2 regions of the Streptomyces sp. NPDC060028 genome follow, and region 1 is predicted to be linked to the other one. Evidence: riboswitches for the same ligand, from Rfam matches in the RefSeq annotation. Region 1 holds a riboswitch; the other holds the start of a gene.
What was found. A riboswitch is a leader RNA that binds a small molecule or an ion and turns the genes downstream of it on or off. The one in region 1 is predicted to bind thiamine pyrophosphate.

Region 1 (4,054 bases):
GGGCCGGTGCAGAAGTAGTCCACGCCCGGCTCGGCGACGGCGGCATCGACCTCGGACTGCGCGTGGCAGGACCGGCCGATCAGCACGGCCGGGCCGAGGACGGCGCGGGCGGCGGGGACGGGGATGTCGCCCTGACCGAGGTGCAGTACGTCGGAGTCGATGGCGTGCGCGACGTCGGCGCGGTCGTTGACCGCGAGCAGCCTGCCGTGCCGGCGGGCCGCGTCCGCGAAGACCTGGAGGTGCTCCAGCTCCTCGCCGGCCTCCATGCCCTTGTCGCGGAGCTGGACGATGTCCACGCCGCCGGCGAGGACCGCGTCGAGGAACTCGGGGAGGTCGCCCTGCCGCTTGCGGGCGTCCGTGCACAGATAGAGCCGCGCGTCGGACAGCTGGGCGTTCGCGGACATGGGTACCCCCGGGTGGTAAGCGGTACGCGGTGTACGGGCGGACGGCGCAGCCGCCCGGCCCGTACACCGCGGTTGGATCGTGTCTCAGCTCGGAGCGCTCGGAGCGCTCAGAGGGCGAGCGCCTGAGCGCGGCGCTTCACCTCCGTGCCGCGATTCTCGCTCAGCGCCTGGGCGGGGGTGCCGGGCAGGGTCGGGTCCGCGGTGAACATCCACTCCAGGATCTCCGCGTCGGAGAAGCCGTCGTCGCGGAGCACGGTCAGCAGGCCGACCAGGCCCTTGACGACCTTGTCGCCGTCGATGAAGGGAGCGGGTACCTGCAGGGAGCGGTTCTCGCCGCGGCGCACGGCGAGCAGCTGACCTTCCTTGACCATCTGGCGGACCCGGGTCACTTCGATGTCGAGCATCTCCGCGATGTCGGGGAGGTAGAGCCAGGCGGGGACAAGGGCGTCGATCTTTGCGTCAATCTCGGTCACGGGCACAAGCCTGCCATCTCGGACTCGCCCCCGGTACCCGAGCCGCCCCGTCCGGGTTCCCCCGGCTCTCTCCCGGCCCTGTCCCGGCCCTCTCACGGCCCTCTCCCGGCCCACTCACGGCCCCTCGCGGCTCCTTCCGGGTGACTACGCGGTCGCCGACTTGAGGGGGACGGCGGGGTCGGCGACCTTGGCCGGGTCGACCGGGGTCGCCGATTCGATCAGCTTGCGGCCCTGGGCCAGGTCGCGCGGGCGGCCCACCGCCAGCACCGCCACCAGCGCGCCCTCCCGTACCCAGCACACCGACCACGCCGGCTCCGCCGGATCGCCGCGCCACAGCATCGCGTCGGCCCCGGCGTGGTGGCCGGCGTACTGCACGAACCGCCCGAACTGCTCCGACCAGAAATACGGCACCGGGTCGTAGACCCGTACGGGCTCCCCGGCCAGGATGTTCGCCGCGACGACCCGGGGGCCCTGCAGCGCGTTGTCCCAGTGATGCACGAGCAGCCGGGCCCCGTACCGCCCCGACGGGAAGGACGCGCAGTCGCCGACCGCGTACACCCCGGGCAGGGAGGTCCGCAGGTGGGCGTCCGCCGTCACCGAGCCGTCCGCGCCCCGCTCGATGCCCGACCCCGCCAGCCACGCCGTCGCCGGCCGGGCGCCGATGCCCACGACCACCGCGCCGGCCGCCAGCTCCCGGCCGTCCGCGAGCAGCACCCGGCCGGACTCCACGGAGGCCACCTTCGCGCCGGTGACCAGTTCGGCCCCGGCCTGCGCGTACCAGTGCGCCATCGGGGCCGCGACCTCGGCCGGCAGCGCTCCCGCGAGGACCCGGTCGGCCGCCTCCACCACGGTCACGGCGCAGCCCGCCTCGCGCGCGGCCGTGGCGAACTCGGCGCCGATCCAGCCCGCCCCGACGACGACGATCGCCGGCGCCGAGGCCAGTACGGGCTTCAGCCGGGCCGCGTCGTCCAGGGTGCGCAGCAGGTGCACCCCGGGGACGCCCTCCGTGCCGGGCAGGGTCACCGGTTCGGCGCCGGTCGCCAGCACGAGCACCCCGTACGGGACCGGGCCCCTCTCGGTGTCGAGCAGGCGCTCGGCGGCCCGCAGCCCGGTGACCGTCGTCCCCAGCCGCAGCTCGATGCCGAGCGCCTCGAAGTCGATGTCGAACGCCGAGTCCTCGGCCTTGCCGAGCAGCACCGCCTTGGAGAGCGGGGGCCGGTCGTAGGGCTGGTGGGGCTCGGCGCCCAGCAGGGTGACGGGGCCGGTGAAGCCCTGTTCGCGCAGGGCAACCGCCGTCTGCACCCCCGCCATTCCGGCGCCCACTATGACGACGCCGCTGTCAGTCTCTTCCGTCTGGTCGCTCACGCCGCCCACATTAGGGGGTGTCTCGCCGATCGGGCCGGGTCAGGGAGGCAGCCTTACCCGGCCGTCGGCGGCGGGGTTAGTCTGGCCACCGTACCTATCGCGGGAGTCCGGGCGCACCGGGCTGAGAGGGAGGCTGGCCGGCCTCCGACCGTACGAACCTGATCCGGGTCATGCCGGCGAAGGGAGGGGCTGGACGCCCATGCACTCATCTCGAAGAAGCCCGGAACCGGGATACGACGTCCTCGTCATCGGGGGCGGGATCATCGGCCTCGTCACGGCCTGGCGGGCGGCCGGTACGGGTCTGCGCACCGCGCTCGCCGATCCGGCGCCCGGCGGCGGCGCCGCCCAGGTCGCGGCGGGCATGCTCGCCGCCGTCACCGAGCTCCACTACGGCGAGGAGACCCTGCTCGGGCTGAACCTCGCCTCGGCCGCCCGCTATCCGCAGTTCGCCGCCGAACTCGCCGACGCGAGCGGCGGGCTGGACATCGGCTACCGGGCCTGCGGGACCCTCGCCGTGGCGCTCGACGCGGACGACCGCCTCCACCTGCGCGAGCTGCACGCACTGCAGCGCCGCTGCGGGCTGGAGTCGCAGTGGCTGACCGGGCGCGAGTGCCGCCGCCTGGAGCCGATGCTGGCCCCCGGTGTCCGCGGCGGACTGCGCGTGGACGGGGACCACCAGGTGGACCCGCGCCGGCTGGCGGCGGCGCTGCTGGCCGCCTGCGAGCGGGCCGGCGTGAGCATCCACCGGGCGGCCGCGGAGCGACTGCTCACCGCCGCCGACCGGGCCCGCGGGGCGCGGCTCGACGACGGTACGGAGCTGCTCGCCGACCAGGTGGTGCTGGCCGCGGGGTCGCTCAGCGGCCGGCTCGCGGGCGTACCGCCGCAGGTGGTGGCTCCCGTACGGCCGGTCAAGGGCCAGGTGCTGCGCCTGACCGTGCCGGCCGCCCATGCGCCGTTCCTGTCGCGGACCGTACGCGCCGTCGTGCGGGGCAGCCACGTCTACCTGGTCCCGCGCGAGAACGGCGAGCTGGTCATCGGCGCCACCAGCGAGGAACTCGGCTGGGACACCACCGTCACCGCCGGCGGGGTCTACGAGCTCCTGCGCGACGCCCACGAGCTGGTGCCCGGCATCACCGAACTCCCGCTCACCGAGACCCGGGCGGGGCTGCGGCCGGGCTCGCCCGACAACGCGCCGCTGCTCGGTCCGACCGAACTGCCGGGCCTGCACCTGGCCACCGGGCACTACCGCAACGGGGTGCTGCTGACCCCGCTCACCGGGGACGTCATGGCGGAGCTGCTGACCACCGGCGAACTGCCGGAGATCGCGCGCCCCTTCACCCCGCGCCGTTTCGCCCTCACGCCCCAGGAGTCGTACGCATGACCATCTCCGTCTCCGTCTCGGTCAACGGCGAGGCGCGCCAGGTCGCCGCCGGGACCACGCTCGACACGGTGGTCGCCGCCCTGACCACCGCCCCGTCCGGGGTCGCGGCCGCGCTCAACGAGACCGTGGTGCCGCGCGGGCAGTGGCCCGCCACACCGGTGGGCGACGGCGACCGGGTCGAGATCCTCACCGCGGTCCAGGGGGGTTGAGCGGCATGGCTGACGACGCTTTCCTGCTGGGCGGCCGCACCTTCTCCTCCCGCCTGATCATGGGTACGGGCGGGGCCCCGAGCCTGGACGTCCTGGAACGGGCACTGATCGCCTCCGGTACGGAGCTGACCACGGTGGCGATGCGCCGCCTGGACCCCACGGTCCAGGGATCCGTCCTCTCCGTCCTCGCGAAGCTGGACATCGCGGTCCTGCCGAACACCG
Region 2 (4,054 bases), on a different contig from region 1:
TTCCCTTCCCCTGCACCAAGAAGACCGATTGCTCTATGCGGTCGATCGGCTACGGAGTGAAGTAGGCGCGCTGTTGAGCACCCTCTCGTTCTCTATCAGTATCTGAAAACTCACTCCTTGTGATCTGCTGGCGCTTCCACCACTCTTGTCAAGAGGGCCCTGGGGGATCATTCCTGGCCACTTCCACAACAGCGGGGTACGCATGCGCGAGTCGGTACAGGCAGAGGTCATGATGAGCTTCCTCGTTTCCGAGGAGCTCTCGTTCCGGATCCCGGTGGAGCTCCGGTACGACGCTCGTGACCCCTACGCAATCCGCCTGACCTTCCACTTGCCCGGAGATGCGCCCGTGACATGGGCGTTCGGACGGGAACTACTGCTGGACGGCATCAACAAGCCGTGCGGTGACGGCGATGTGCACATCGCCCCCACCGATCCGGATGAGCTGTCGGACGTCCACATTCGGCTCCAGGTCGGGGCCGACCGGGCACTGTTCCGTGCCAGCGCGGCGCCGCTCGTCGCGTTCCTCGACCGTACCGATCGACTGGTTCCGCTCGGTCAGGAACGAAACCTGGGCGACTTCGAGGAGAACCTGGACGAGGAGCTCGGCAAGATCCTGGCCGCGTCCCGGCAGAACGAGCAGAACGCGGGCTGACCGCCGGACGCACCCCACACCGGCTCAGCGTGCCGACGCGCTGAACGCACCGACTTGCCGCTCCCGCATGACAGGCGGTGCGTACGGCCTGACCAGCCGTGCCGCCGGTCCACGCAGCGGGAACCACCTCATTCAGCGCTTGCGACGCCGGCCCCGGCCGCCGCGGGCCGGCCCCGAAGTCGCCGCGCCACCCGGGGATCCCGGTCGGTCGGCAGAAACCACCAGTGCGGCCAGCGCCGTTGTCACCGGTACCGAGGCCACCAGTCCGATCGAGCCCACGAGCGTTCGTACGATCTCCTCGGCAACCAACTCGCTGTTGGCCACGGAACCCATGCTGCTGTTCGCGATCGAGAAGAGCAGCAGCAGCGGCAGCGCGGCACCCGCGTAGGCCAGAACCAGGGTGTTGACCACCGAGGCGATGTGGTCCCGCCCGATCCGGATGGCCGCCCGGTACAAACCACGGGGGCCCATCGCCGGGTCGGCCTGGTGGAGTTCCCAGACCGCCGAGGTCTGGGTGACCGTCACGTCATCGAGCACGCCCAGCGATCCGATGATCACTCCCGCGAGCAGCAAACCGCTCATGTCGATGCTCGGGTAGAGCCCGTGGATCAGCCCGGTGTTGTCGTCGGTGTTGCCGCTGAGGAACGCCCAGTCGATGAACAGCGAACCCAGCAGGCCGATCAGCAACAGCGAGACGAGCGTGCCCAGGACGGCGACCGACGTACGCGCCGTGAGCCCGTGGCACATGTAGAGCGCGATCAGCATGATGGCGCTGGCCCCGACGACCGCGACGACCAGCGGGTTCGAGCCCTGCAGGATCGCCGGGAGGATGAAGAGGGTCAGCACGGCGAAGCTGACGACGAGCGCGATGAGTGCGAACAGCCCGCGCATCCGGCCGACCAGGACGACGGCCACGGCGAAGATGCCGGCCAACAGCGCCATCGGGAGCTTGCGGTTCACGTCGATCACGGAGTACTGGAGGTCCCGGGGGGCGTCCGGCGCGTACGCGACCACCACTTCCTGACCGTCCTTCAACTGCCGTGGCGCGCCCGGCTGGACGATCTCCACGAAAGTGCGGCCCTCGTCCGGTCCGGTGGCGACCTCGACGGTGGCCTTCTTGCACTCGCCGGTCTGCGCGGCCTGCGCCTCGCGCCCCTCGGGCGTGGAGGTGTCGCCGGTGGGCGGTACCTGCGAGGCGTTGACCGATTTGCAGTCGACCTGCGCCAGCGAGACGACCTTGCCCTGCTGGGTCTGGCGGTCGAAGCCCACGCCGGAGCGCTCGTGGGCGGGGGCGCCGCCCGGCCAGAGCACCACCATGCCGATGAAGACGGCGGCGGTGAAGGGGATCAGCACGGCCGCGATGACCTTGCGCAGGTGCTTCGAGACCGGGGCCGCCGGGCCGTGGCCGTGGGAATGTCCGTGCGCGTGCCCGGGGCCCGCATGCGCATGGTCGGCGTGACCTGGATGAGCCGTGGGGTCAGTGGGCTCGGTGGGGGTCTGAGGCAAGGACGTCACCAGCAGATCATCGCAACAGATGAGGGGGCCCACTGTTCAGCACGCCACACATGACGCTAGCGTGGGGGCACCTTTGCACAACGCGGGAGCTCGGAGCACCGGGCTGAGAGGGCGCTGATCACCGTACGCGCGGGAAATGCGTACGGGAAGAGGCTGCGTCGACCGCCGAACCTGTTACCGGGTAATGCCGGCGTAGGGAGATCAGGTCTCATGACCATTCAGGACGCACGCACGCCTGCCGTCAGCCAGGACGCCGACGGCCAGACCGAGCGCCAGCCCGGCTGGCACAAGGGATACCTGGCGGGCTCCCGCCCGGACATCCGGGTGCCGGTCCGCCAGGTCCACCTCACCAACGGCAAGGACGTCACGCTCTACGACACGTCCGGGCCGTACACCGATCCGCAGATCGAGACCGACGTCCGCCGGGGCCTGGCGCCCCTGCGCGAGAACTGGATCATCGGCCGCGGCGACACCGAGGAGTACGCGGGCCGCCCCGTGCGCCCCGAGGACGACGGCATCAAGCACACCTCGCCCCGCGGTGGCCTCAAGAACCTCGACGCGGTCTTCCCGGGCCGCCCGCGCCAGCCCCGCCGGGGCCGTGGCGGCGCCGCCGTCACGCAGCTCGCGTACGCCCGCCGGGGCGAGATCACCCCGGAGATGGAGTACGTCGCCATCCGCGAGAACGTCTCCCCCGAGGTCGTCCGCGAGGAGATCGCCGCAGGCCGCGCGGTGCTTCCCGCGAACGTGAACCACCCGGAGATCGAGCCGATGATCATCGGCAAGCGCTTCCTGGTGAAGGTCAACGCCAACATCGGCAACTCCGCGGTCACCTCCTCGATCGAGGAGGAGGTCGACAAGATGACGTGGGCGACCAAGTGGGGCGCCGACACGGTCATGGACCTCTCGACCGGCCGCAACATCCACACCACCCGCGAGTGGGTGCTGCGCAACTCGCCCGTGCCGATCGGCACCGTGCCGCTCTACCAGGCGCTGGAGAAGGTCGACGGCCGGGCCGAGGACCTGACCTGGGAGATCTACAAGGACACGGTCATCGAGCAGGCCGAGCAGGGCGTCGACTACATGACGGTCCACGCCGGCGTGCTGCTCCCGTACGTGCCGCTGACGGCCCGCCGCAAGACCGGGATCGTCTCGCGCGGCGGCTCGATCATGGCCGCGTGGTGCCTGGCGCACCACAAGGAGAACTTCCTCTACACGAACTTCGAGGAGCTCTGCGAGATCCTCGCGGCGTACGACGTCACGTACTCGCTCGGTGACGGCCTGCGCCCCGGCTCCATCGCGGACGCCAACGACGCCGCGCAGTTCGCCGAGCTGAAGACGCTGGGCGAGCTCAACACGATCGCCAAGCGCCACAACGTGCAGACGATGATCGAGGGCCCGGGCCACGTCCCGATGCACAAGATCAAGGAGAACATCGACCTCCAGCAGGAGATCTGCGAGGAGGCGCCGTTCTACACGCTCGGCCCGCTGACCACGGACGTCGCGCCCGCCTACGACCACATCACCTCGGGCATCGGCGCCGCGATGATCGCCTGGTGGGGCACCGCGATGCTCTGCTACGTCACGCCCAAGGAGCACCTGGGCCTGCCGAACCGCGACGACGTGAAGACCGGCGTCATCACGTACAAGATCGCCGCGCACGCCGCAGACCTGGCCAAGGGCCACCCGGGCGCCCAGGAGTGGGACGACGCGCTGTCGGACGCGCGGTTCGAGTTCCGCTGGGAGGACCAGTTCAACCTGGCCCTCGACCCGGACACGGCCCGCGCGTTCCACGACGAGACGCTCCCGGCCGAGCCGGCCAAGACCGCGCACTTCTGCTCCATGTGCGGGCCGAAGTTCTGCTCGATGAAGATTTCCCAGGACATCCGT

Region 2: it holds a riboswitch for thiamine pyrophosphate, as region 1 does, so the genes downstream of both, thiC (phosphomethylpyrimidine synthase ThiC) here and thiO (glycine oxidase ThiO) in region 1, are expected to answer to the same signal.

Annotation. Positions count from the first base shown of each region.
Region 1 covers NZ_JBHWVJ010000097.1:5,744-9,797, reverse strand. The annotation lists gene thiE (thiamine phosphate synthase) at 1-404, opposite strand, end outside; gene ACFWBF_RS32225 (Rv2175c family DNA-binding protein) at 512-877, opposite strand; gene ACFWBF_RS32220 (NAD(P)/FAD-dependent oxidoreductase) at 1,022-2,242, opposite strand; TPP riboswitch at 2,332-2,444, shown strand; gene thiO (glycine oxidase ThiO) at 2,442-3,623, shown strand; gene thiS (sulfur carrier protein ThiS) at 3,620-3,832, shown strand; gene ACFWBF_RS32205 (thiazole synthase) at 3,838-4,054, shown strand, end outside.
Region 2 covers NZ_JBHWVJ010000122.1:14,222-18,275, forward strand. The annotation lists gene ACFWBF_RS34790 (IclR family transcriptional regulator) at 1-106, shown strand, start outside; gene ACFWBF_RS34795 (SsgA family sporulation/cell division regulator) at 203-652, shown strand; gene ACFWBF_RS34800 (YibE/F family protein) at 785-2,200, opposite strand; TPP riboswitch at 2,240-2,383, shown strand; gene thiC (phosphomethylpyrimidine synthase ThiC) at 2,378-4,054, shown strand, end outside.